Regions from separate parts of the Isoptericola sp. NPDC056605 genome, predicted to be linked through region 1. Evidence: predicted binding sites of a transcription regulator. Region 1 holds the regulator's gene; each other region holds the start of a gene.
What was found. The regulator LexA, encoded in region 1, represses DNA repair genes until DNA is damaged. The targets are predictions, from matches to a motif close to TCGAACANNTGTTCGA.
Positions count from the first base shown of each region.

Region 2: the regulator LexA is predicted to act here: its motif matches at 2,069-2,084, upstream of ACFQ8Y_RS03405 (DUF222 domain-containing protein).
Region 3: the regulator LexA is predicted to act here: its motif matches at 2,188-2,203, upstream of ACFQ8Y_RS01425 (DUF222 domain-containing protein).
Region 4: the regulator LexA is predicted to act here: its motif matches at 2,178-2,193, upstream of uvrA (excinuclease ABC subunit UvrA).

Region 1 is NZ_JBHTVT010000037.1:17,653-21,811, forward strand. It holds gene ACFQ8Y_RS22160 (ATP-dependent DNA helicase) at 1-944, shown strand, start outside; gene ACFQ8Y_RS22165 (L-lactate dehydrogenase) at 954-1,913, shown strand; gene lexA (transcriptional repressor LexA) at 1,965-2,801, opposite strand; gene ACFQ8Y_RS22175 (LysM peptidoglycan-binding domain-containing protein) at 3,071-3,400, shown strand; gene nrdR (transcriptional regulator NrdR) at 3,505-4,011, shown strand; gene ACFQ8Y_RS22185 (DUF5302 domain-containing protein) at 4,069-4,159, shown strand, end outside.
Region 2 is NZ_JBHTVT010000002.1:127,668-131,826, reverse strand. It holds gene ACFQ8Y_RS03415 (glutamate-1-semialdehyde 2,1-aminomutase) at 1-1,188, opposite strand, end outside; gene ACFQ8Y_RS03410 (dTDP-4-dehydrorhamnose 3,5-epimerase family protein) at 1,364-1,942, shown strand; gene ACFQ8Y_RS03405 (DUF222 domain-containing protein) at 2,126-3,715, shown strand; gene ACFQ8Y_RS03400 (class I SAM-dependent methyltransferase) at 3,687-4,159, opposite strand, start outside.
Region 3 is NZ_JBHTVT010000001.1:324,374-328,532, forward strand. It holds gene ACFQ8Y_RS01410 (hypothetical protein) at 1-49, opposite strand, end outside; gene ACFQ8Y_RS01415 (isocitrate lyase/phosphoenolpyruvate mutase family protein) at 206-991, shown strand; gene ACFQ8Y_RS01420 (S66 peptidase family protein) at 1,037-2,077, opposite strand; gene ACFQ8Y_RS01425 (DUF222 domain-containing protein) at 2,261-3,742, shown strand; gene ACFQ8Y_RS01430 (MazG nucleotide pyrophosphohydrolase domain-containing protein) at 3,793-4,128, opposite strand; gene ACFQ8Y_RS01435 (LuxR C-terminal-related transcriptional regulator) at 4,156-4,159, opposite strand, start outside.
Region 4 is NZ_JBHTVT010000009.1:154,436-158,594, reverse strand. It holds gene ACFQ8Y_RS11640 (TerC family protein) at 1-596, shown strand, start outside; gene ACFQ8Y_RS11635 (TerC family protein) at 593-1,723, shown strand; gene ACFQ8Y_RS11630 (YciI family protein) at 1,783-2,079, opposite strand; gene uvrA (excinuclease ABC subunit UvrA) at 2,223-4,159, shown strand, end outside.

The sequences.
Region 1 (4,159 bases):
CCGTCCTGCAGCTCTTCGAGGTCGCGGAGCGGATGGCGGCGGAGGACACGACGGCGGACGTGCTGTGGTGCTCGCGCCCGCCGGAGAACGCGCCCTGGGCGGGCGACGGCGTCACGCGCCTGCACGCGGCGCCGCTGGCGGTGGCGGGGCTGATCCGCACGCACCTGCTGGGCGAGGCCACGGGAGTCTTCACCTCGGCGACGCTCACCCTCGGCGGCACGTTCGACCCGGTGGCGCGGTCGCTGGGCCTCGCCGGCTCGGGCGGGACGGACGAGACGGCCGACTGGACGGGTCTCGACGTCGGCAGCCCGTTCGACTACCCGCGCCAGGGGATCCTCTACGTCGCGCGGCACCTGCCCGCGCCGGGTCGGGAGCCGACGACCGACGCCCAGCTCGACGAGATCGCCGGGCTGATCGAGGCCGCCGGAGGACGGACCCTCGGGCTGTTCTCGTCCCGCCGGGCGGCGCAGGCCGCGGCCGAGGCGATGCGCGAGCGGCTGGACGTCCCCGTGCTGTGCCAGGGCGACGACCAGCTTCCGACCCTCGTGAAGGCGTTCGCCGACGACCCGGCGACCTGCCTGTTCGGCACCCTCTCGTTGTGGCAGGGCGTCGACGTCCCGGGGCCCAGCTGCCAGCTGGTGCTGGTGGACCGGATCCCGTTCCCGCGCCCGGACGACCCGGTGAAGGCGGCGCGGGCGCGGTCCGTGGAGCAGGCGGGAGGCAACGGGTTCATGCAGGTCTCGGCCACGCACGCTGCGCTGCTGCTGGCGCAGGGCGCCGGCCGGCTCGTGCGCACGGGCGACGACCGAGGGGTCGTGGCCGTCCTCGACCCCCGGCTCGCGACCGCGCGCTACGGGTCGTTCCTCACCCGATCCATGCCGGACTTCTGGCCGACCACGGACGGCGAGCTCGTCCGCGCTGCGCTCCGGCGTCTCGACACCTAGCGTGGGGCCGTGGACGAGACACGCAGGACGACCAAGCTCGCGATCGTCGGAGCGGGCGCGGTGGGTTCCACCCTCGCGTACGCGGCGCTGGCCCGGGGCGCGGCCCGGTCCGTCGCCCTCCTGGACGTCAACCGCGCGAAGGTGGAGGCCGAGGTCCTCGACCTGCGGCACGGGGGGATGTTCATCCCTCAGGCCGAGATCGACGGCTCGGACGACGTGGAGGTGTGCCGCGGCGCCGACATCGTCGCGGTGACGGCGGGGGCCAAGCAGAAGCCCGGCCAGAGCCGCCTCGACCTGGCCGAGGCGACGGTAGGCCTCACGCGCTCCATCCTGCCGGGCCTGCTCGAGGTGGCCCCGGACGCGGTGTTCCTCATGGTCACCAACCCGGTCGACGTCGTCACCTACGCGGCGCAGGAGATCAGCGGCCTGCCCCGGGGCCGGGTGTTCGGCAGCGGGACCGTCCTCGACTCGTCCCGGCTGCGCGACGCGCTGGCCCGCCACTGCGGGGTCGCGGTCGGGAACGTGCACGCGAACATCGCGGGCGAGCACGGCGACTCGGAGATCGTGCTGTGGAGCTCGGCCACGATCGCCGGCGTGCCCCTCCTGGACTGGCGGCCCTTCCGGGGTCGCCCGCCGCTCGACGCGCCGGCCCGGCAGCGCATCGCGACCGACGTCGTCGAGTCGGCCTACCGCGTCATCGCCGGCAAGGGGGCGACCAACTACGCGGTCGGCCTGGCGGCGACCCGGATCATCGAGGCGGTGCTCAACGACGAGCACCGCGTGATGAACGTGTCCTCCCGCCTCGACGACTTCTACGGCATCAGCGACGTCTGCCTGTCGGTGCCGTCCCTCGTCGACCGGCGCGGCGTGGGGGAGACCATCGACACCCCGCTGTCGGACGAGGAGGTCGCCGGGCTGCGTGCGTCGGCCGAGAGCATGCGGGCCGTGCAGCGCCGGCTGGGCTTCTGACCGGACCGGACCGGACGCGGGGCGCCGGGCGGGGCCGGGGCGGAGCGCCGTTCAGAGGCTGCGCAGCACCGCCACGACCCGACCGAGCACCTGCGCCTCGTCTCCCGGGATGGGCGAGTAGGCGGCGTTCTGCGGCAGCAGCCAGGTGTGCCCGCCGGCCTGCTTGAAGGTCTTGACCGTCGCCTCGCCGTCGATCATCGCGGCGACGACCTCGCCGTTCTCGGCGACGGGCTGGCTCCGCACGACCACCCAGTCGCCGTCGCAGATCGCGGCGTCGACCATCGAGTCGCCCGCGACCTTGAGCAGGAACAGGTCCCCGTCGCCGACGACCTGCCGGGGGAGCGGGAAGACGTCCTCGACGACCTGCTCCGCGAGGATGGGACCGCCGGCGGCGATCCGGCCGACCAGCGGGACGTACGACGGTGCCTGGGCCGGCTGCGCGTCGGAGGCGGCGAGCGACCCCGCCACGAACCCGGGCGCCGCGTCGGCGTCGGGGACGGCACCGCCGGTCGCGGGCGACTCGAGGTCGACGACCTCGATCGCGCGCGGCCGGTTGGGGTCACGGCGCAGGTAGCCCTTGCGCTCGAGCGTGGTGAGCTGGTGCTTGACCGAGGAGGGGCTCGCCAGCCCGACGGCCTCGCCGATCTCGCGCATGGTCGGGGGGTAGCCGCGCGCCTCGACGGAGCTGCGGATGGTCTCGAGCACGCGACGCTGGCGGGGCGTGAGGCGGTCGGACGAGGGCGAGAGCTCGCTCACCGACGCCAGCACGGTCGTGGTGGTGCCGGCCGGGACCGTCGACGCGGCCGCCTCCCCGGGGGTCTCGTCCTGGGCTGCCCATGACGTCGCCGTCGTCGTGGACGCCGGGGCCTGGTCCCGTCCGCTGGTCATCGCGTTCTCCGTCCTGCAGGGCGCGGCCCGTGGGCGGGCCGATGAAATCCGACAAACCTTCCATCGCGCTGTCGGCCACTCTAAGCCAGTTCCGGCCCGACATCAAACATCTGTTCGATCAGGTCTCGACCGTGTCGCCCCGACGTGGTACACCTAGTACAGCAGTTCGACGTACAGGTGTTCGACGAACGGGTGTTCGACGACGGATGCTCGACGGAGCGGCCGCCCATCGCGGCACCACGTGGACCGGAGGCAGGACGATGCAGAACGTGCGCAGCACCAGCGACGCTCACGGGTTCCTCGGGCTCGGAGGGCTCCGGCTGACCCGCAGGGGACGGGTGGTGGTCGCGGCACTGGTGCTCCTCGTCCTCGTGGGCGCGGGCCTGGTCGGCCAGCGGGCCGTGGCGGAGGCGCCGGGCGCAGGCGTCGAGGTGCGGCTCCAGACGGTGGCGCCCGGCGACACCCTGTGGCAGTACGCGCAGCAGGTGCGGGACACGGGGGACGACCTGCGCGACGTCGTCGCCGAGCTCCGCGACCTCAACGGGCTGACCTCGGCGGAACTCCAGACCGGGCAGGTGGTCCTGCTCCCGCTGGACTGACGGCATCGCCGCTCCCAGGGATCCTGCTTGCGCGGACGGTCGCCCGCCGCTTACCTTGACGGGCAGCCGGGCGCCGGTCCGGAGCCGAGCGCAGGAGACCAGCGATGCACTGCCCGTTCTGCCGCCATGCGGACTCACGAGTCGTCGACTCGCGCACCTCCGACGACGGCGCGTCCATCCGTCGCCGGCGCCAGTGCCCCGCGTGCCAGCGTCGGTTCACCACGATCGAGACGGCCAGCCTGTCGGTGGCCAAGCGCTCCGGGGTGACCGAGCCGTTCAGCCGGGACAAGGTGGTGGCGGGCGTGCGCAAGGCGTGCCAGGGCCGGCCGGTGAGCTCCGACGACCTCGCCGTCCTCGCGCAGAAGGTCGAGGAGACCCTGCGGGCCTCCGGTCGGCCGGAGATCGAGGCGAACGAGGTCGGTCTCGCGATCCTCGGGCCGCTGCGCGAGCTGGACGAGGTCGCCTACCTGCGCTTCGCCAGCGTGTATCAGTCCTTCGAGTCCCTGGAGGACTTCGAGACCGCGATCACGTCGCTGCGGGCGGAGCACGAGGCGCGCGGGTCGGCGGCCGACGGCGAGCCCGCGGCGGCGGGGCGCGGCGCGACGGACTGAGCGGGAGGCGCGTCCGGTCCGCGTGAAATGCCCTGGCGTCCGGTAGGCCGCCGGGGCATGCTGGACGGCACCAGGTGCCACGCGGCCCGCCGCGCGAGCACACCCACCCCGACCGACGACGAGGTGACCGTGATGACGGACGACTCGA
Region 2 (4,159 bases), on a different contig from region 1:
CAGGGTGCGATACGCCTGCGAGGGCGCGCCGTCGTGGTCGCGGGTGCCGAAGACCAGGCACGCCGGATGCCCGGACACCGTCACCCAGCCGGTCAGCCCGGCGGCGTCCACCACCTGCTGCACCCCGGCGCGCAGCCGCTCGCCCTGGGTGGCCATCACGCCGGGCACATCGCGCGCGGCGTACTCGCGGTGCACCGCCAGCCACGCCGCGAGACCCGCCGTCTCCGCGCCGTGGGTGGTGGAGAGCAGGAAGACGCGGCGCGCGTCCGTCGCCAGCCCCCCGAGCTCCATGAGCTCCCGCCGGCCCGCGAGCGCCGAGACGGCGAACCCGTTGCCGAGCGCCTTGCCCCACGTCGACAGGTCCGGCACGACGCCGTACACGGTCTGCGCGCCGCCGGCGGACCACCGCATCCCGGTGATGATCTCGTCGAACACGAGCACCGTCCCGGTGCGGTCGCACAGGGCGCGCAGCCCCTCCAGATAGCCGGGCGGGGGGCTCGCGTGCGCGGTCGCGGCCTCGAGGACGACGGCGGCGACCCGGCCCTCGTGCGCGGAGAGCAGCGCCTCCACGGCGGCCAGGTCGCCGTACGGGAAGCGGACCGTGAGGTCGCTGATCGCCCGCGGGATCCCGGCGTCCATCGGGGTCGTGCCGATGAACCAGTCGTCGGTGGAGAAGAACGGGTGGTCCGCGCAGACGGCGACCAGGTCGCGGCCCGTGGCGGCGCGCGCCAGCCGGACGGCCGCGGTCGTGACGTCGGAGCCGTTCTTCGCGAACTTCACCATGTCGGCGCCCGGCACCTGCGCGCAGAACGCCTCGGCGGCCTCCAGCTCCCACCGGCTGGGCCGGGAGAAGCTCACGCCGTCGGCGATCGCCGCCGTCACGGCGTCCACCACGGGCCGGAAGCCGTGGCCGAGCGTGACGCTGCGCAGCCCCATCCCGTACTCGACGTACTCGTTGCCGTCCACGTCCCACACGTGCGCGCCCGCGCCCCGCGCCAGCACCGGGGCCATGCCCTCGGGGTACTGGTCCGCCCCGCGGGCGTAGGTGTGCGCGCCGCCCGGCACGAGACGGTGCAGCCGGGCCTGCGCGGCCGTGGACCGCTCGAAGGACCGGACGGGCTCCCCGGGCTGCGTCGGGTCGGGCTGCATCTGGTCGGGCTGCGAAGCGTGCTGCGCCAGCTGTGTCATGGTGCCCCCGGGTGTCGGGAGGTGGGTCGTAAGCCTGGTGGGGCCGGCAGGGGGCCGGCCCCGCCGCCAGTCTGCGGCGCGTCCCGGCGGCGTTGAAGGCCCCGCGGGCCTTTTCATCCGGGCCCCCGGCCGACTTCACCCGACCGGGTCGCGCCCGCTTTCGTAGCGTGTGGACATGCAGGTGCTGCCCACCACCCTCGACGGGGTGCTGATCCTCGCCCCCACCCCGCACCGCGACGAGCGCGGGCTGTTCACGCGCACGTTCGACACCGCCACCGCCGAGCGCGCCGGCCTCGACCCGGCGGCGTTCGTGCAGGACAGCCAGTCCCGCTCGCGGCGCGGCGTCGTGCGCGGGCTGCACGGCCGCGTGGGGGGCGGCGAGGCCAAGCTGGTGCGCGTCGCGCACGGCGCCGTGCACGACGTCGTCGTCGACGCCCGGCCTGGCTCGCCGACGTTCGGCCGGTGGGAGGCGTTCCGGCTCGACGACGTCGACTTCCACGTCCTGTACGTGCCGCGCGGCTGCCTGCACGGCCACCAGACGCTCACCGACACCGCGGACGTCTGCTACCGCATCGACGCCGAGCACGACCCGGCCGAGGACGTCGCCGTGCACCACCTCGACCCCGACCTCGGGGTCCGGTGGCCGCTGCCCGTCTCGCTCGTCAGCGACCGCGATGCCGCCGCCGGGTCGTGGGTGGCGCTCGTCCAGCAGCTCGGCGGCGCGACGTCGGGGCCCGGCGCAGACGTGCTGTAGGCCGACGCGGGCACGTGCGGCACGCCCCTCCCCGGGGACGCACCGCGGCGTGGCGCCGCGGCGAACCTGCCCCTCCCCCTGGGGACGACCGACTCCTCCACAGGTCTCGCCGGCACCCGAGATGGTTCGAACGTCCGTTCGATAGCGTCCTTCGTGTCACGGCGCGCCGACCGAGGAGGGACGATGCCCGCCACCACCGCCCCTGCTCCGGTACCCGCCGTCCCGGCGCTGCCGAGAGCCACACCGGCGTCCCGGCTGCTCGATGCCCTGGCCACCCTCGAAGGCGGGCTCGCCGCGCTCGCGGCGGCCGTCGAGGAGGCCGGCCTGCACGACGTCGGCCGGGACGTCCTCGAGCAGGCATCCGGCCGGCTCAGGACGCTCGGCACCCGGGTGGACGCCGCCCGGTGGCGCGTGCTGCCCGCGCTGGAGTCGGACGTCCGGTGGTCGCTCGACGGGTCACGCACCTTCGCGCACTGGCTCGCCCGCGCGGAGAACGTCGGGCTGGCCACCGCGCGCCGCGACGTCCGCACGGCCCACGCCCTGCGCGACCTCCTCCCGGCGACCGGTGCCGCCGCGCTCGACGGTCGGCTCGGCGCCGACCACCTGCGCGCCATCGTCGACGTCGCCCCGACCTCCGAGGCCCGCCGCGACGCGCTCGTCGCCCCCGCGCCGACCGCGAGCGAGACGGACGGCGAGGCGACGGACGGCGAGGCGACAGACGGCGAGAACCCGGAAGCGCCGGACGCCGCCCTCGCCCCACCGACCGGCGAGGAGCACCTGCTCGCCACCGGCTCCTGGTACACGCCCGCGCAGTTCCGCCGGCTGGTCCGGCGGTTCGCATACGTGACGGACCCGGAGTCGGACGAGCGGGGCTACGCGCACGCGCGCGAGAAGGAGTTCGTCGATCTGTCGCCCACGTGGGACGGCTACCACCTCGCCGGGTTCCTCACGGAGGAGCACGGCCAGGTGCTGCGCGCCGCCCTCGACGCCGTGTCCGGCCGCCCCGGCGCCGGGGAGACCCGCACGCCTGCGCAACGACGCGCCCAGGCCCTCGCCGACCTCGCACGCGTCACCCTCGACGCGGGGAGCGTGGGGTCGGGATCCGCCGTGCGGCCCCACCTGACCGTCACCGTCTCGGTCACCGAGCTCCGCCGCCTGCTCTCCGCCGGCGCCCCCGACGTCGGCTCCTCCGCCGCGAGCTGGGCCGAGTCCCTCGGCGTCGACCCCGCCGAGTTCGTCGACGGCCGCGGCCCGCTTCCCCCGTCCCTCCTGCGCCGCATCGTGTGCGACAGCGAGGTGACGCGGGTCGTCCTCGGCCCGGAGTCGCAGGTGCTCGACGTCGGGCGCGCCCGGCGCACCGTCACCGGCCAGCTCCGACGCGCCGTCGTCGCCCGCGACCGGCGGTGCACCTGGCCCGGCTGCGACGAGCCACCGTCGCGCTGCGAGGTCCACCACGCCGTGACCCACTGGGCGGACGGCGGCAGCACGTCCGTCGACAACTCCGCCCTGCTGTGCCGGCACCACCACGACCGCGTCGACGCGCTCGGCATCACCATGCGTCGCGACGGCGGCACGTGGCTCTTCACCGACCGCCACGGACGCTCCGCGTTCGGCACCGCACCACCACCTGCCGCGGCGGCGTCGAACCCCCGGCAGCCGGAAGCACCCGCGGCCCGGGCGCCCGCGGCCCGAGAGCCCGTGACGCGGATACCCGTGGCTCGGGACTCCGTCGCGGTCGCGACGCTCAGCGACGGTGACCGCGGTCCCGGCTGAGCGGCTCGACCTCGACGGGCTCGGGCTCCACGACCACCCAGCGACCCCCGAGCGCCTCCACCTCCGGATGCGCGAACCGCACCTCGTCGAGGAGGTCGGGCACCAGCAGCAGCACCCGGTCGGGGCGGATCTCGGCGAGGATGTCGGGCCCGAGCACGGGCACCCGCGGCCCCGGGCCGCCCGGCATGGACCTGCCTCGCTTCGCGGGGGACGCGTCCACCACGGCGAGCACGTCATCGGCGGTGACCCCGGCGAGCGCGAAGAGCGCGACCGCGCGCGACGCGGCGCCGTAGGCGACGACCTTCCCCTCGCTCGCGTCGAGCCAGTCACGGAGCGCCGCCGCCGACCGGGCCACCTGCCGTTGGAGCACCGACACGACCGCCGGCTCCGTGGTCCCCGCCGCGGCCTCGGCCGCAAGCTCGGTGGCGACGAGGTCGCCCGCGG
Region 3 (4,159 bases), on a different contig from region 1:
CCGTCACCAGGACCAGCAGGACCGTCAGCGCACCCAGTCCTCGTCTCATCTCGCCCTCCCGGGAGCACCGGGCCGCGTCGTCGCGGTCAGAGGGCTCCGCGCGGTGCCGCGCGTCGTCCTACCCGTGGAGAGCGCGCGCGATCCCGCACTGATACCCGCCCCTCGACCGCACCCCGTGTCGGCGCCCGTCGGTAGCGTGCCCGGCATGCGCGCCGACTTCCTCGCCCTGCACCGCCCCGGCGACCCGCTGCTGCTGCCGAACGCGTGGGACGCCGGGTCGGCACGGGTCCTCGCCGCCCTCGGCTTCGCCGCCGTCGCGACGACGAGCAGCGGGTTCGCCGCGACGCTCGGCCGGCCCGACGGCGCCGTCACCCGGGACGAGGCCCTCGCGCACGCCGCCGCGCTCGCGGCCGCCGTCGACGTCCCCGTGAGCGCGGACCTGGAGAACGGGTTCGCCGACTCCCCCGCCGACGTCGCCCGCACGGTCGCGGAGGCCCGTGACGCCGGCCTTGCCGGGGGCTCCGTCGAGGACGCGACCGGGCGCGACGACGAGCCCCTCTACGACCGCGCCCTCGCCGTCGAGCGCGTGGCCGCCGCGGCCGAGGCGGCCGGCGACCTGGTGCTCACGGCCCGCTGCGAGAACCACCTGTACGGCCGGGACGACCTCGCCGACACGATCGCGCGGCTGCAGGCCTACCAGGAGGCCGGCGCCCACGTGCTGTACGCCCCCGGGCTGCGCGACGCCGCAGCGATCGCGACCGTCTGCCGCGAGGTCGACCGGCCCGTCAACGCCCTGCTCGTCGCGGGCGGGCCCACGCCCCAGGAGCTGGCCGACGCCGGGGTCGCGCGGATCTCCGTCGGCGGCACGTTCGCCTGGAACGCCCTGTCCGCGCTGGTCGACGCCGCCCGCGAGCTCCAGGCCGGCGGGGTCGGGTTCCTCGACCGCACCGGCCCGGCGCGCGACGTGATGCCGCAGGCGTTCCGGGGCTGACCGCCCGCGGCCTCCAGGCCGCGACCGCCAGGAGGCGGCGAGCGGTCAGGGCACGAGGCGCTGGGTGATCGCCGACTCCTCGGGCCCGTGCTGGACGCGGGCGAGCGCCCCGTTCACCAGCGCGAGGTACGGCGGCACGTGCCCGCACTCGACGTCCGCGAGGAGCGGGATCCCCAGGTCCCCCAGCGCGTCCCGGACCGCGTCGTGCTGGGTGAAGCCGTCCCCGTCGGGCGCGTGCGTGCGGCTCACCAGCACCGCGTTCGCCGCGTCGAACCAGCCCGCGTGGCGCATCGCCCACAGGGCCCGGCCGACCGCGAACGCGTCCCACTCCAGGATGTCGAGGTAGACGACCAGGCCCTCCGGCGCGTGCTCCGCGGCGAACCGGGCCACGTCGCCGTACGGCGTGCCCGCGAGGAGCGAGACCGTCTCCAGGCAGCCGCCGATCACCCGCCCCTGGACATCGACCGGCGCGGCCGGGTCCTCGCCGTCGAGCCGCAGCCAGGAGCCGGCGGCGTCGAGCGTCCACGTCGACACCTCGGGCTCGTTCTCGTAGTCGTCCCAGCCGGACGAGCGGTACCGCCGCGGCGAGCGCTGCACCAGCTCCTCGCCCTCCTGCGCCGCCGAGGCGACCTCCCACCAGCCGAGCAGGCCGGCGGGCACGTCGTACGGCGTGTCCATGAGGTTCTGGCCGTGCAGCGTGGCGACGCCGGTGCGCAGCGTGAGGGGCAGCTGGACCGTCGAGATGTCGGAGTACCCCACCAGCCACGTCGGGTCCGCGGCGAGCGCGTCCCAGTCGAGTCGTCCCAGCAGGTCCGTCGCCAGCTCCCCGCCCCACGGCGGCACGACGGCGCGCACGGCCGGGTCCGTGAGCATCGTCGTGAGTTCCGCCGCGCGCACGTCCGCCGGGGCGCTGACGATCCCCTCGCCCGTGGGCGTCTGGCCGAGACGGACGTCGTAGCCCTTCGCGCGCACGACGTCGGCGGCGTGCAGCAGTCGCCGGTGGAGCGGGGTCGCGACACCCGCCGACGGCGCGGTGACGCCGATCGTGTCGCCGGGGCGCAGGGGGCGGGGGTAGCGGATCGTCATGGCCGGACTCTGCCCGAGCGCCGGACACCGGGGCAACGGGATTCGCGGGCCTCGACGGTTTTCCACAGGTGCGTATCGGGCCTGGTGCGGGGTCGGGTTCCTCGCTAGGCTCGAACACATGTTCGAGTCATGGCACGAACACAGGCTCTGACTCTCGCTCGACGTCGAGGAGGTGACGCGGGGATGTCTGCCGCAGTGCTCGAGCAAGCGCTCGACGACCTGCCGGTCGTCACCACGCCGTGGGACGACCTGCTCTCCCCGGTCGGCCCGACGACGGTCCACGACGTCTCGGTCGCCCTGGACGACCTGGCGCGGATCCAGGCGCGACTCGACGCCCTGGAAGGTGAGAAGCTCCTGGCCGTCGAGCGAGCGCGCCGGGCCGCCGCGCGGTGCGAGCCCGACCTGCTGGCGGGCGAGCAGCTGCGGGTGCTGCGTGCGGGTACGGCGCGTCAGCACGAGCTGGCCCGCCGCGCGTTCGTGGCGGACGTCGCGACCACGCTGCGGGTCGGCGAGCGGCAGGCGGACCACCTCGTCGAGACCGCACGGACCCTGACCTCGTCCGGTTCCGCCACGCTCGCCGAGCTGTGCCGCGGCCGGATCGGCGCCCGCCACGCGACGGCGATGGCCGACGTCCTCGCCGACCTCCCCGACGCCCAGGCTCGAGCCGCCGTCCAGGCCGAGGCGCTCCCGCGGGCGGCGACGGCGACGCCGGCCCAGTTCCGTGCCTTCCTGCGCCGTGCCCGGGACCGTGCGCACCCTGAGCCGTTCGAGCGACGGCACCAGAGGGCGTCCGCGAAGCGCGCCGTGTTCGTCGACCCCGCGGCCGACGGCATGGCCTGGCTCAGCGCCTACCTCCCCGCCACGACCGCCCACGCGGCCCACGACCGCCTGACCACCGCAGCACGCACCGCCCGAGATGCCGGAGACGATCGCACCGTGGGCCAGCTCCGCGCCGACGCGTATGCCGCTCTCCTGCTGGCCGGAACCGAGGCCTCGCCCGGTCCCCACCCCGACACGGTGACGCGCTCCGGTGCGCAGGTGTCCGGCACCGGTGCGGCGCGGCCCGGAGAAGGGCTGGCGGCAGAGCTGGTCGCAGGTCTCGTACCGGACCTTGCCGACCATGCCCGCAGAATCACGCCGCGGGTACGGGTCACTGTGCCGGTGCTGACGTTGCTCGGCCGCTCGGGCGAGCCGGCCGAGCTGACGGGTCACGGCGCGATCGACCCGGGGGTCGCGGCGTTCCTCACAGCCCGGGCGCCCTCGTTGCGCCGCCTGCTCGTCGACCCGGTGTCGGGCACGCTGCGGTCCGCCGACCCCGGCACGTACGCCGTCCCTGCGGCACTGCGCACCTACCTCGAGGCGCGCGACGGCACCTGCCGCTTCCCGGGCTGCACCCGCCCGGCCGCCCGCTGCGACGTCGACCACACGGTCGCGTGGGCCGACGGCGGGCGCACCACGGTCGACAATCTCGCCCACCTGTGCCGGCGCCACCACGTGCTCAAGCACGAGACGCAGTGGCAGGCACGGCAAGAGGCCGACGGCACGCTCGTCTGGACGTCACCGACGGGACGCATGTCCCGCGACCCGGTCGCCGATCCTGTCGATCTCACCGGGTGCGAGCTCACCCCACCGGAGCCCGTGGACCTGACGGACCCGCCGTTCTGACGTGCTCGGCGCGCACCCTCAACCGCGCGCCCCATCAACCCTGCGCACCCTCAACCCTCGGGGAGAAGCGTGTCCGTGCTCCGGTGTCCCGGCCAGGATCGTGTGGTGTTCAGCCGCATCTTTGCGGCCGCGGCGACCGTCAGGTCGACGCCGGTGGTGTTCGCGAGGGCGCACAAGTTCCAGATCACGTCGAACATCTCCAGCCCGAGGGCAGCCTTCGCATCCTCGACCTCGGCTGCCCCCGCGGCCTGCAGGGCGCGCACGGCGTCGGCGACCTCCCCGACCTCGGACACGAGGTGCAGCATCCGGGCCGCCGGATCGCTCTGGTCCCAGCCGTGGGTGGTGCTGAGCTGCCGGGCGTTCTCGCAGATCTCGTCGAGCGTCATGGCACTGGACGCTAGACCCGGCCACGCTCAG
Region 4 (4,159 bases), on a different contig from region 1:
TCATCTGGACCGCGATCGCCCAGGCGCGCTCGGGCACGGGCCACGACGAGGAGTGGAACGAGAACGGCCTGCTGCGCCTGACGCGCCGGGTGTTCCCCACGACCGACTCCTACGTCGGCGACCGGATGACCACGAAGATCGACGGCAAGCGGTTCATCACGCCGATGCTCATCGTGATGGTCGCGATCGGCAGCGCCGACCTCCTGTTCGCGGTGGACTCGATCCCCGCGATCTTCGGCCTCACCCAGGAGACGTACCTGGTGTTCGCGGCCAACGCGTTCTCGCTGCTCGGCCTGCGCCAGCTCTACTTCCTCGTGGACGGGCTGCTCGACCGGCTCGTCTACCTCAACTACGGGCTGGCGGCGATCCTCGGCTTCATCGGTGTCAAGCTGGTGATCCACGCGCTGCACACCAACGAGCTGCCGTTCGTCAACGGCGGTGAGCACGTCGAGGCCATCCCCGAGATCCCGACCACCCTGTCGCTGGGCTTCATCGTGGTGGTGCTCGCCGTCACGACGATCGCCTCGCTCGCCCGTGACCGGCGCGACCGTCGGGCCCGCGCGGTCGTGGCCCCGTCCTCCGAAGGAGATGCATGATCCACGAGCTGCCGATCTGGTTCGAGTGGGCGTCGCTCGCGGCGCTGATCGTCCTGCTCGCCGTCGACCTCGCGATCGTCGGCAGGCGCCCCCACGTGCCGAGCATGAAGGAGAGCGGCCTGTGGGTCGGCTTCTACGTGGCCCTGGCGCTGGTGTTCGGACTGGTCGTGCTCGCCGTGGGCGGCTCCGCCCCTGCCGGGGAGTTCTACGCCGGCTGGCTCACCGAGTACTCCCTGAGCGTGGACAACCTGTTCGTCTTCGTGATCATCATGTCGCGGTTCGCGGTGCCGAAGCAGCACCAGCAGATGGTGCTGATGGTCGGCATCATCATCGCGCTGGTGCTGCGCGGCGCGTTCATCCTCGCCGGTGCGGCGATCCTCGAGCAGTTCGTGTGGGTGTTCTACCTCTTCGGCGCGTTCCTCATCTACACGGCCGTGAAGCTGGTGGCGGGCGGTGACGACGAGGAGGAGTTCAAGGAGAACGTCGCGATCCGCCTCCTGCGCCGCGTGCTGCCGGTGAGCAAGGAGTACGACGGCGCCAAGGTGCGCACGGTGGTCGACGGCAAGAAGCTGTTCACCCCGATGCTCGTCGTGTTCGTGGCGATCGGCTCGACGGACCTGCTGTTCGCGCTCGACTCGATCCCGGCGATCTTCGGGCTGACGAAGGACCCCTTCATCGTCTTCACCGCGAACATCTTCGCCCTCATGGGGCTGCGGCAGCTGTACTTCCTGCTCGGCGGCCTGCTCGAGCGGCTGGTGTACCTGCCGATCGCCCTGGCCGTCATCCTCGGGTTCATCGGCGTCAAGCTCATCCTCGAGGCGCTGCACACCAACACGCTCCCGTTCATCAACGGGGGCGAGCACGTCGCCTGGGCGCCCGAGATCCCGATCTGGCTGTCCCTGACCGTGATCCTCGGCTCGATCGCGATCGCCACCGTCGCGAGCCTGGCGAAGACGCGGCGCACGGCCGCGGTGGCCGCGAAGGAGACGGCCCCGACGGACGCGACCGGCCCGGAGCCGTCGTCGACGCCGGTGACGCAGGACGCGGAGCCGGAGTCCAGCTCCTCGTCCGCCTCTTCGTCCGCCTCCTCGTCCGCCTCACCGGGGCCGGAGGCCACGGGGCGCTGACGACACGAGCGCGGGCCCCGGACGGTACGCCGTCCGGGGCCCGCGGTCGTCGACGGGCGTCAAGCGGCGAAGCCGCCGATCACCGGGACGAACTCACGTGCCGCGCGGTGCGCGACCAGTCCTTCGCGGCGCATGGGGTCGGCCGCGAGCAGTTCGAGCGCCCCGGTCGCGTCGGCAGCCTCGACGACCAGGAGCGCGCCGCCGGGCTCGCCGTCGGGCGTGGCGGGCAGCGGGCCGGACACGCGGAGCGCGCCGCTCTCGTGCAGGCCGCGGAGGAACGCCCGGTGCTCGGGCCGGACCTCCGCGAGGCGGTCGGGGTCGGTGACGTAGACGTACGTGACGGCGTAGACGGACATGGCCGTATCCAAGCACCCCGGGCCGGTGCGGGCGGTGGGCGTCCAGGCGGGGTCAGGGAGGACGTCCGGGTGTGACCGGTCAGGCACCGGAAACCGCATAGAACGCCTGTACGAATGTCGGCGCTCCGACGTAGGATGCCCGGGTGAGCAACCGCCTCGTCATCTCCGGCGCCCGCGAGCACAATCTGCGCAACATCGAGCTCGACCTCCCGCGCGACGAGCTGATCGTCTTCACCGGCCTGTCCGGCTCGGGGAAGTCCTCCCTGGCGTTCGACACGATCTTCGCCGAGGGGCAGCGACGCTACGTGGAGTCGCTCTCCGCGTACGCGCGCCAGTTCCTCGGGCAGATGGACAAGCCCGACGTCGACTTCATCGAGGGCCTCTCGCCCGCGGTGTCGATCGACCAGAAGTCGACCAACCGCAACCCCCGGTCGACGGTCGGAACGATCACCGAGGTCTACGACTACCTGCGCCTGCTGTTCGCCCGCGCGGGGACGCAGCACTGCCCCGTGTGCGGGGAACCGGTGCGTTCGCAGACGCCGCAGCAGATCGTCGACAAGCTCCTCGAGCTGCCGGAGGGCACGCGCTACCAGGTGCTCGCGCCCGTCGTGCGGGGGCGCAAGGGCGAGTACGCCGACCTGTTCGCCGAGCTGCAGACGCAGGGCTTCGCCCGCGCGCGGGTCGACGGCGAGGTGGTGCAGCTGACCAGCCCGCCCACGCTCGAGAAGAAGCTCAAGCACGACATCGAGGTCGTCGTGGACCGCCTCGTCTCACGGGACGGCGTCCAGCGTCGCCTGACGGACTCGGTGGAGACCGCGCTGCGGCTCGCGGGCGGCCTCGTCATGGTAGAGCTCGTCGACGCCGACATCGACGACCTCGACCGGGTGCGCAAGTTCTCGGAGAAGCGGGCGTGCCCCAACGACCACCCGCTCGCGCTCGACGAGATCGAGCCGCGGACCTTCTCCTTCAACGCGCCGTACGGCGCGTGCCCGGAGTGCACCGGCATCGGCTTCCGCCTCGAGGTGGACGCCGACCTCGTCGTCCCGGACGAGGAGAGGACCCTGCGCGACGGCGCCGTCGTGCCGTGGGCGCAGACGTCGTCCGAATACTTCGAGCGGGTGCTCACCGCCCTGGCGGAGGAGATGAGCTTCTCCATGGACGTGCCGTGGCGCGCCCTGCCGCAGCGCGCCCGCGACGCGATCCTGTTCGGCCGCAACCACCAGGTGCACGTGCGGTACAAGAACCGGTGGGGCCGCGAACGGCAGTACTCCACGGGCTTCGAGGGCGCGGTGACCTTCCTGGAGCGGCGGCACCGGGAGACCGAGTCCGACTGGTCGAAGGAGAAGTACGAGGCGTACATGCGGGAGGTGCCGTGCCCCGTGTGCTCGGGGGCGCGGCTCAAGCCCGAGGTCCTCGCGGTCACGGTGGGGGGCAAGTCGATCTGGGACGTGTGCCGGCTGCCGATCGACCAGGCCAAGCACTTCCTCGACGGGCTCGAGCTGGGCGAGCGCGAGCGTGCCATCGCGGCCGAGGTGCTCAAGGAGATCCACGCCCGGCTCGGCTTCCTCGTCGACGTGGGCCTGCACTACCTGTCGCTCGAGCGCCCGGCGGGCACCCTGTCGGGTGGGGAGGCCCAGCGCATCCGGCTCGCGACCCAGATCGGCTCCGGCCTGGTCGGCGTGCTGTACGTGCTCGACGAGCCGTCGATCGGCCTGCACCAGCGCGACAACCACCGCCTCATCGAGACGCTGACCCGCCTGCGGGACCTCGGGAACACGCTGATCGTCGTCGAGCACGACGAGGACACCATCCGCGCGGCCGACTGGATCGTCGACGTCGGCCCGGGCGCGGGCGAGCACGGCGGCCGCGTGGTGCACTCGGGCGACTACGCCGGGCTCCTCGAGGCCGAGGGCTCGATGACCGGCGCCTACCTCTCCGGCCGGCGCAGCATCGCGCTGCCGGCGGAGCGCCGCGCGACCGACCCCGGCCGGAAGGTCACGGTCGTCGGTGCCCGGGAGAACAACCTGCGGGGGATCGACGTGTCGTTCCCGCTCGGGGTGCTCACGGCGGTCACCGGCGT